Regions from separate parts of the Metapseudomonas resinovorans NBRC 106553 genome, predicted to be linked through region 1. Evidence: predicted binding sites of a transcription regulator. Region 1 holds the regulator's gene; the other holds the start of a gene.
The links. The regulator LexA, encoded in region 1, represses DNA repair genes until DNA is damaged. The targets are predictions, from matches to a motif close to CTGTNTNNNNANACAG.
Positions count from the first base shown of each region.

Region 2: a site for LexA is predicted at 2,825-2,840, ahead of recN (DNA repair protein RecN). Genes of this name have one in related genera too.

Region 1 is NC_021499.1:2,312,756-2,317,657, reverse strand. It holds gene PCA10_RS10500 (S-methyl-5'-thioinosine phosphorylase) at 1-476, opposite strand, end outside; gene nagZ (beta-N-acetylhexosaminidase) at 486-1,484, opposite strand; gene PCA10_RS10490 (L,D-transpeptidase) at 1,494-2,018, opposite strand; gene PCA10_RS10485 (TetR/AcrR family transcriptional regulator) at 2,063-2,770, opposite strand; gene lexA (transcriptional repressor LexA) at 2,983-3,594, shown strand; gene sulA (SOS-induced cell division inhibitor SulA) at 3,605-4,081, shown strand; gene PCA10_RS10470 (hypothetical protein) at 4,163-4,396, opposite strand; gene PCA10_RS10465 (DUF6586 family protein) at 4,468-4,902, opposite strand, start outside.
Region 2 is NC_021499.1:5,442,744-5,447,645, reverse strand. It holds gene PCA10_RS24580 (outer membrane protein assembly factor BamE) at 8-541, opposite strand; gene fur (ferric iron uptake transcriptional regulator) at 641-1,045, shown strand; gene recN (DNA repair protein RecN) at 1,127-2,800, opposite strand; gene grpE (nucleotide exchange factor GrpE) at 2,956-3,525, shown strand; gene dnaK (molecular chaperone DnaK) at 3,626-4,902, shown strand, end outside.

The DNA.
Region 1 (4,902 bases):
GCGTAGACGCCGAAATCGCTGTGGGGGTAATCGCAGGCACGCAGCCCCGCCAGCAGCTTCGCGCGCAGGCCATCGTCGTAGGGGTGGCTGAAGTCGATATGGGTCACATGGTCCAGGTCACCCTCGAAGAAGGTGCCGATGCGGCCATGGCTGTAGTCGATCAGTTGGTGCGGCACCACCAGGTGGCCGCTGCCCATGGCCGGATGGATGCCGCCCACGGCGTTCACCGCGATCACCGCCTGGGCACCGGCATGCTTGAGGGCCCAGAGGTTGGCGCGGTAGTTCACCTGGTGCGGCGGGATCCGATGCGGATGGCCGTGGCGCGCAAGGAAAAGCACATCCTGGCCAGCGTACTCGCCCTGGACGATACCGGCCGAGGGGGAGCCGTAGGGCGTGTCAGGATGGAGCAGCGCTTTCATGCTCAGGCCGTCGAGCTGGGTCAGGCCTGTACCACCGATGATGGCGTAGACGGTCATGTCGGTTCCTCAATCGATCAGCTGGGCTTCGCGCAGGGCCGCGACGGCCTGCAGCCAGCGGGGTTCCTGGCGGTATTCGATGCCGGGGAACGCGCGGCGGCGCATCCGCGCAAGGCTCTGTGGCGGCGTGGCGCCCAGGCGCTGCAAGCGCTCCAGGGCCAACTCGGCGGCGGCGCGGTCATTGCAGACCAGGCCCATGTCGCAGCCGGCACGCAGCGCCGCTTCGATGCGCTCGGCGGCATCACCCACCACGTGGGCGCCGGCCATGGACAGGTCATCGCTGAAGATGACGCCGGAGTATTTCAGTTCGCCGCGCAGGATGTCCTGCAGCCAGCGACGGGAGAAGCCGGCAGGCTGGTTGTCCACCTGCGGGTAGATGACGTGAGCCGGCATCATGCCGTCCAGCTCGGGGGCCAGGCGGGCGAAGGGAACCAGGTCGCTGCTGCGGATCTGCTCCAGGCTGCGCTCGTCGGTGGGAATGGCGACGTGGGAGTCCGCCTCCGCCCAACCATGACCGGGAAAATGCTTGCCCGTGGCGGCCATGCCGGCCTGGCGGAGCCCGCGAATGAAGGCACCGGCCAACGCCGTGGCGCGCGCCGGATCACCCTCGAAAGCACGACTGCCCACCACCGCACTGCGCTGGTGGTCGAGGTCCAGGACCGGCGCGAAGCTGATGTCCAGCCCTACCGCCAGCACCTCGGTGGCCATCAGCCAACCGCACTGCTCGGCCAGCGCCTCGGCGTTGTCGTTATCGGCCAGGGCGCGCATGGCCGGCAGGCGCAGGAAGCCCTGGCGCAGGCGCTGCACGCGACCGCCTTCCTGGTCCACGGCGAGGATCAGGTCGGGACGCACGGCGCGAATTGACGCGCAGAGCTCGCGCACCTGGCGCGGGCTCTCGATGTTACGGGCGAAGATGATCAGGCCGGCGACTTCCGGCTGACGGAGGATCTGCCGATCCTCGGCGGTCAGCCAGGTGCCGCCGATATCCAGCATCAGAGAACCTTGCATGAAAAATCCTTAAGAGAGTTGAGTCGCGGCCCAGACCGGGCAAGGCGCTTCGTCTATGCGTACCGCACAGTGGACGGGCACGCGCTCGAAGAGTTCCAGCACATCGGCATTGCGCAGACGAATGCAACCGTGGGAACGGGGCACGCCCATGGGCTCGGTATCCGGTGTGCCGTGCAGGTAGATGTAGCGGCGGAAGCTGTCCACCTTGCCGAGGCGGTTGCGGCCGGGCTCGCAGCCACTGAGCCAGAGGATGCGCGTGAGTATCCAGTCGCGCCCCGGGAACTGCGCATGCAGCTCGGCGTTCCACACTTCGCCGGTCCAGCGCCGGCCACGCAGCACGGCGCCACGAGGTAGTCCCTCGCCGATCCGCGCACGGACCTGGTGCAGGCCACGGGGGGTGCAATTGGAGCCATTGGTTTCACCGGCACCGTTCAGGGCGGTGGACACGGACACGCGCAACACCAGCTGCCCGTCGGCGAAGCCATAGAGCTGCTGGTCGGCAATGGAGATATGCAGGAGATCGAGGTTTTGCATGGGCCGCAAGCTTAGCCGATCAGGCAGCCTGCGCCCATATGGTTTTATGCCTTGGCAGGTACGGCCGGGGCCTTGTTGCGAGGTTTGAGCACCGCGCCGGCCAGGGCTTCGTCGGTCAGGCCGGTTTCGGCGCGCATGCCGGCGGCCAGGAATGGCACCATCAGGCGCATCACCTGTTCGATGGAGGTGTTCACGCCGAAGTCGGTCTCGGCCATCGCGCGCAGCGCCTTGATGCCGGACATGCTGAAGGCCGCGGCGCCGAGCATGAAATGCACCCGCCAGAACAGCTCGAGCGGCGGCACCCTGGGCGCGGACTCGTTCACCAGCAGCATGTAACGGCGGAACACCTTGCCGTAAACCTCTTCGAGGTACTTGCGCAAGTGACCCTGGCTCTGACTGAATGCGAGACCGAGCAAGCGCATGAAGATCGACAGGTCGTTGCCGCTCCGGGGCTTAACCGCCAGCGCCTGCTCGACGAGCATCTCCAGCAGTTCCTCGAGGCTGGCCTTGCTCTCGGCCTTGCCCTGGCGACGATCGAGTTCGCGCTCCAGGCTCTGGCAGAAAGGCCCGAGGAAGCGCGAGAAGACCGCCTGGATCAGGGCCTTCTTCGAGCCGAAGTGGTAGTTCACCGCCGCCAGGTTGACCCCGGCCTTGCTGGTGATCAGACGCAGCGAAGTCTCGGCGAAGCCTTTTTCCGCGAACAGCTGTTCCGCAGCATCCAGAATGCGTTCAACGGTTTCCGACTGGGCCATGGCTCCTCCACCTGACAAACACTTGTTTGAAACATACGTTTCAGCCGGACCGTTTGTCAAGCCGCACACACCATTATCTGACGCAACGGTCATCTCGCCAGGCACAGCGCCCTGTCTCGGCCACGAATGCGCGAGCGCCGAAAAAGAAGCGTTGCCAAGACCGGATCACTGTATATAATCCCAGTCACTGTATAAAAAAACAGAGCGCCGCCATGCTGAAACTGACGCCCCGCCAAGCCGAGATTCTCGCATTCATCAAGCGCTGCCTTGAAGACAACGGCTTCCCCCCGACCCGCGCCGAGATCGCCCAGGAGCTCGGCTTCAAGTCACCCAACGCCGCCGAGGAGCATCTGAAGGCCCTGGCACGCAAGGGTGCTATCGAGATGACCCCGGGCGCATCCCGCGGCATCCGTATCCCAGGCTTCGAACCCGGCGGCCATGAAGTAGACGGCCTGCCGGTGATCGGCCGGGTCGCCGCCGGCGCCCCCATCCTCGCCCAGCAGAACATCGAGGAATCCTGCCGCATCAACCCCGAGTTCTTCCATCCCCGTGCCGACTACCTGCTGCGCGTTCGCGGCATGTCGATGAAGGACATCGGCATTTTCGACGGTGACCTGCTCGCCGTGCACAGCACCCGCGAGGCCCGCAACGGCCAGATCGTGGTGGCGCGCCTGGGCGACGAAGTGACGGTCAAGCGTTTCAAGCGAGAGGGCGACAAGGTATGGCTGATTGCCGAGAACACCGAGTTCGCCCCAATCGAAGTGAACCTGGATGAACAGGACATGGTGATCGAAGGTTTGAGTGTCGGCGTGATCCGCCGCTAAAGGAGGCCTTATGCAGTTCCCGCAGTCCCTTGGTCGTTCGCAGCTCCCGCTGTTCCACGATGCCATCCTGGCCAACCCCGCCGTTGTGCCGATGCTGACCGACGTGGTGGAAGAACCCCGCCCGGAAGAACCGGAAGCCTTCAGCGAGCTCTCGCTGCGCGGCGCCACCGGGCACTGCCGTAACCTGCTGGCTTCCGTGCTGCGGGAACTGAGTGAAGAACAGGATGCACGCTGGCTGACGCTGATCGGCGCCCCGGCGGGCCTGACCCGCGACTGGCTGCGCGACTCCGGCCTCAACCGCGAACGCATCCTGATCCTGCAACCGCGAGGCGAACAAAGTGCGCTGGAACTGACCTGCGAAGCGCTCCGCCTGGGCCGCAGCCATACGGTGGTCAGCTGGTTGCAGCTGGGGCAGAAAGCCAAACGCCAGCTAGCCCAAGCGGCACGCCAGGGCGGCGCGCAAAGCCTGAACATTCTGCTGGGTTGAGAGGAAGCGGGCGCCGGGCGCTGGCCTGGCCCCTGAGACATCAGCCTGTAACCGAATCAGTGCAGGATTCGGCTACGAACCTCAATGCAGAACGCGCGGACCTTCCTGGTGGTCCATATCACCCTCGGCCAGGCGGCCGGCCATCTGCACACCAACGTTCAGCATGGCTTTGGCGACTTCCAGGTGATGCCCTTGAAGAAACGCCTTGGCATCAGCGGAAAAGTCCAGCGTTACCAACGCCTCCTCGTCCTCGGCCCGGCGCAGGATAATGCGCCCATCAGGCAGTTCGACTATTTCCAGAAAGGACGTAGGCATAGATTCAGCTCTCCACGAAAGGCGGCCATTGTAGCAGCGAGCCGCCATCACGCCCTAGTCCGTCGATCAAATCAGCACTCGCTGAGGGTTTCTCGGAAGCGCAAGGCCAGGGATTTCAGGTTCTGCCGCCAGGACTCCAGCGTCTCCCGCGACAGCGGAGCCGCATCCTCGTCCACACTGACCGCCACAATCAGCGGCAGGGTCGGGTCAACCTTGGCTTGCTTGGGCGCCTGCGGCGGCTGGAACAACGCGCCATAGGCGGCCAGCAACTCGGCCAACCAGGTTTCACGCTGCTGGGCCAACTCCACCAACTCGGCGAGCTCCGGACTGGGCGCCATCGCCAGCACATCTGCCGTCAGCAGCAGCTCCACGCGCGGGGCATTCGCCTCGGGCAGGCGGTAATAGCCGGCGATTTCATGGCACAGGCCGAGCGTCGCGCCGTAGAGGTGGAAGAGCGAAGCCTCGCGCTCGGCTTGCACCAGTGCCTGGGCGTTCATCGCCCGCCC
Region 2 (4,902 bases), 3.1 Mb from region 1:
CCGCAGATTACTGCGGCGAGGTATCCAGGGGTTCCGGAATCGGGACCGGTACCGGTTCGGCGCTGTCCACTTCCTTCTGGATCTTCTCCAGCAGGGAGCCCGGTGCCGCAGGCTGTTCCGCCTTGGGCTGTTCGGTGGGCTGTTCAGGCTTGGCCTGGGTGGTGGTGGAGGTGCCTTGGCCGCCGAGGATCGCCTCGTCACGGCTCACGCCGGGCATGAAGTCGCCGGCCAGGCCGACCAGTTGATCGTTATCGTCGAACGTCAGGCTGACGCGTTCCTGAAGACGCTGACCGCCACCCGGTTGGATGCTGTAGAGGTAATCCCAGCGGTTGGCGTAGAAGGTATCGTTGATCAGCGGGTTGCCGAGGATAAACCGCACTTGACGTCGGGTCATTCCGGGCTTCAACTGGTCTATCATATCCTGCGTTACAACGTTGCCCTGCTGGATGTCGATTTTGTAGACCCCGGGAAACGAGCAACCGGCGAGTGCGAGCAAGCCTGCGAGTGAGAGGCTGGTCAGCAGGAGCTTGGTGTTTTGCATCGGTGGGCGACTTCCACTATCTTGGCTGGGCATGAAAAGTCCCGATCATACCTGCATTAAGGGAAGCTGCGAAAGCCGCATTCCTCGAGAAAGCTGACCATGGTAGAAAACAACGAACTGCGTAAAGCCGGCCTGAAGGTGACCTTGCCTCGGGTCAAGATCCTCCAGATGCTCGATTCCACCGAGCAACGCCACATGAGCGCGGAGGACGTTTACAAGGCTCTGATGGAAGCCGGCGAAGATGTCGGTCTGGCCACTGTCTACCGTGTCCTGACCCAGTTCGAAGCGGCGGGGCTGGTGGTACGCCACAACTTCGACGGTGGCCATGCCGTGTTCGAGCTGGCCGACAGCGGCCACCACGACCACATGGTGTGCGTCGATACCGGTGAGGTGATCGAGTTCTTCGATCCGGAGATCGAGAAGCGCCAGAAGGAAATCGTCAAGGAGCGTGGCTACGAGCTGGTAGACCACAATCTTGTGCTCTATATCCGCAAGAAGAAGTAAGCGCTGCGCGCAAGGAAAAAGGCGACCCTCGGGTCGCCTTTTTCATTTGTGTCGCGTGGTGAACGTCGCGCGCAGCGGGTATCAGCTTTGCGCGCTGGTTACCATCTTCCTGGCGTGGGCCAGGGATTCCTCGGTGAGGTCGACGCCACCCAGCATCCGCGCGATCTCCTCGATGCGCGGCGCTTCCTGCAGTTTGGCCACGGCGGTGCGGGTTTCGTCGCTGCCGCGCTGCTTGTGCACGAAGAGGTGGTGATGGCCCTGGGCTGCCACCTGCGGCAGGTGGGTGACGGTGAGCACCTGGCCGCGCTCGCCGAGGCGGCGCAGTAGTTGACCCACCACTTCCGCGGTTGGGCCGCCGATGCCGACGTCCACTTCGTCGAAGACCAGGGTCGGCACGCGCGAGGTCTGCGCGGTGATCACCTGGATCGCCAGGCTGATGCGTGAGAGTTCGCCACCGGAGGCGACCTTGGCCAGAGCCTTCAAAGGCTGGCCGGGGTTGGCGCTGACCAGGAACTCCACCTGCTCCAGGCCCTGCTGCTGAGGTTCGGCCACCGGGTTGGCGTGCAGTTGGATATTGAAGCGGCCGCCGGGCATGCCGAGGCGCTGCATCTCGGTTTCCACGGCGCCCGCCAGGCAGCCCGCCGCGTCGCGGCGAAGGTTGCTCAGCTCTGTGGCTTTTTCCTGGTAGTGGCGTTCGTACGCGGCCAGTTCGTCGGCCAGGCGCTCGGCGGCTTCGTCGTCGGCATTCAGCGCTTCCAGCTCATCCAGCAGGCGCTGTTGCAGTTCGGCGAGTTCGCTCGGTTGTACCCGATGCTTGCGCGCCAGGGTGTAGATATTGTCGAGGCGTTCTTCGAGGGCCTGCTGGCGCTGCGGATCGGCGTCGAAGTGGTCGAGGAAGCGGTTGAGTTCGCCCATGGCTTCCTCCACCTGGATCTGCGCGCTGGACAGCAGGTTCACCGCTTCGCCCATGGCTCCAGGCTGGGTGGAGTAGGCGGTGAGCCGATTCAGGCTGGCGGTCAGGGCGCTGAGCACGTTGCCGGCGTCGCTTTCGCTGCACATGTCGATGACCTGGCGGCAGGTGGCGAGGAGGCTTTCGGCGTTGGTCAGGTTTTTGTGTTCCTGCTCCAGTTGCTCCAGTTCGTTCTCGCCCAGGGCGAGGTTCTCCAGCTCGTCCAGCTGGTAGCTCAGCAACTGGTGGCGGGCGCGTTGCTCGTCGCCGGCTCTGGACAGGCGTTCGAGCTCCTGGCGGGTCTGCCGCCAGCGTTGGGCGGCCAGTTGTACCTGGCGGGCGAGGTCGCTGGCGCCAGCGTATTCATCCAGCAGGCGGCGATGGGTGTCGGTCTTTAGCAGTGACTGGTGTTCGTGCTGGCCGTGAATGTCGATCAGCAGCTCGCCCAAGCTCTTGAGGTCGCCAAGAGGGCAGGGCGAGCCATTGATGTAGGCGCGCGAGCGGCCTTCGGCGGTGATCACCCGGCGCAGGATGCAGGGGCCGTCCTGTTCGAGGTCGCGCTCGGCCAGCCAGTCGCGGGCTTCGGCGATGGCGCTGACGTCGAAGCTGGCGAGGATGTCTGTCTTGTCGGCGCCGGGGCGCACCACGCCACTGTCGGCGCGATCGCCCAGGGTCAGCCCGAGGGCGTCGAGCATGATCGACTTGCCCGCACCGGTTTCGCCGGTGATGACCGACATGCCGGCCTCGAGCTCGAGGTCCAGGTGCTCGACGATGGCGTAGTTATGGATAGACAGGTGTACCAGCATGGTGCGACTCCCGCGCTGAGATGGCTGTCTATTTATACAGTGTTTGTTTTCTGGCTGACAATCGCCCCTCCCCCTTGAACCGACAAATTGCGGCCCCATATAGGCGGACATATCAGCGGCTCTTGCCCGCAATAGATTTTCATGAGGAGGAAGACATGGCCGACGAACAGACCCTGGACACCCAGACCCCCGAAGCGAATTCCGCCGCCGAAGCCGTATCCGGCGAAGACCTTGCCACTCGCGTGCAAGTGCTGGAAGAGCAGTTGGCCGCGGCCCAGGATCAGTCGCTGCGTGTTGCCGCCGAGCTGCAGAACATCCGCCGTCGTGCGGAGCAGGATGTGGAGAAGGCGCACAAGTTCGCGCTGGAGAAGTTCGCCAATGACCTGCTGCCGGTAGTCGACAGCCTGGAGCGCGGCCTTGAGCTGACCAGCGCCACCGACGACAGCATCAAGCCGGTGCGTGAGGGTATGGAGCTGACGCTCAAGCTGTTCCACGACACCCTCAAGCGCTACCAGCTGGAAGCCGTGGACCCGCACGGTGCGCCGTTCAATCCGGAGCACCATCAGGCCATGGCCATGGAGGAAAGCACCCATGTCGAGCCGGGCAGCGTGCTGAAAGTGTTCCAGAAGGGCTACCTGCTCAATGGCCGCCTGCTCCGTCCCGCCATGGTGGTGGTCAGCAAGGCTCCCAGCGTTACGCCGCCGTCGATCGACGAGCAGGCTTGAAATCCGGGCTCGGGCCCCCATCTGTTAGATCAAGCGTTTATTTGCTGCCGCGGTCCGTGAAATGAGGCCGCGGAGAATCCAAAGTTTCGGGAGAGAGAATATGGGCAAAATCATCGGTATCGACCTGGGGACCACCAACTCTTGCGTGGCCATCCTGGAAAACGGCAGCGTCAAGGTGATCGAGAACGCCGAAGGCACTCGCACCACGCCGTCGATCATCGCTTACACCAACGACGGTGAGACCCTGGTGGGCCAATCCGCCAAGCGTCAGGCGGTGACCAATCCGCAGAACACCCTGTACGCCGTGAAGCGCCTGATCGGTCGCCGCTTCGAAGAAGACGTCGTGCAGAAAGACATCAAGATGGTTCCCTACAAGATCGCCAAGGCCGACAACGGTGACGCCTGGGTCGAAGTGAAGGGCCAGAAGATGGCGCCGCCGCAGATTTCCGCGGAAGTGCTGAAGAAAATGAAGAAAACCGCCGAAGACTACCTCGGCGAGCCGGTCACCGAAGCGGTCATCACCGTTCCGGCCTACTTCAACGACAGCCAGCGTCAGGCCACCAAGGACGCCGGCCGCATCGCCGGTCTGGACGTCAAGCGCATCATCAACGAGCCGACCGCGGCTGCGCTGGCCTACGGCATGGACAAGTCCAAGGGCGACCACACCGTGATCGTCTATGACCTGGGCGGCGGTACCTTCGACGTGTCGGTGATCGAGATCGCCGAAGTGGACGGCGAGCATCAGTTCGAAGTGCTGGCCACCAACGGCGACACCTTCCTCGGTGGTGAAGACTTCGACCTGCGCCTGATCGACTACCTCGTCGACGAGTTCAAGAAAGAGTCCGGCATGGACCTCAAGGGCGATCCCCTGGCCATGCAGCGCCTGAAGGAAGCCGCCGAGAAGGCCAAGATCGAGCTGTCCTCCAGCCAGCAGACCGACGTCAACCTGCCGTACATCACTGCAGACCAGACCGGTCCGAAGCACCTGAACGTGAAGATTTCCCGCGCCAAGCTGGAAGCCCTGGTGGAAGACCTGGTCGCTCGTACCATCGAGCCTTGCCGTATCGCCCTGAAGGACGCCGGCCTGGACGTGTCCGACATCCAGGAAGTGATCCTGGTCGGCGGCCAGACCCGCATGCCGCTGGTGCAGAAGCAGGTAGCCGACTTCTTCGGCAAGGAGCCGCGCAAGGACGTGAACCCGGACGAAGCCGTCGCCATCGGTGCTGCCATCCAGGGCGCCGTACTGGCCGGTGACGTGAAGGACGTACTGCTGCTCGACGTTTCCCCGCTGACCCTGGGTATCGAAACCCTGGGTGGCGTGATGACCGCACTGATCGAGAAGAACACCACCATCCCGACCAAGAAGTCGCAGGTGTT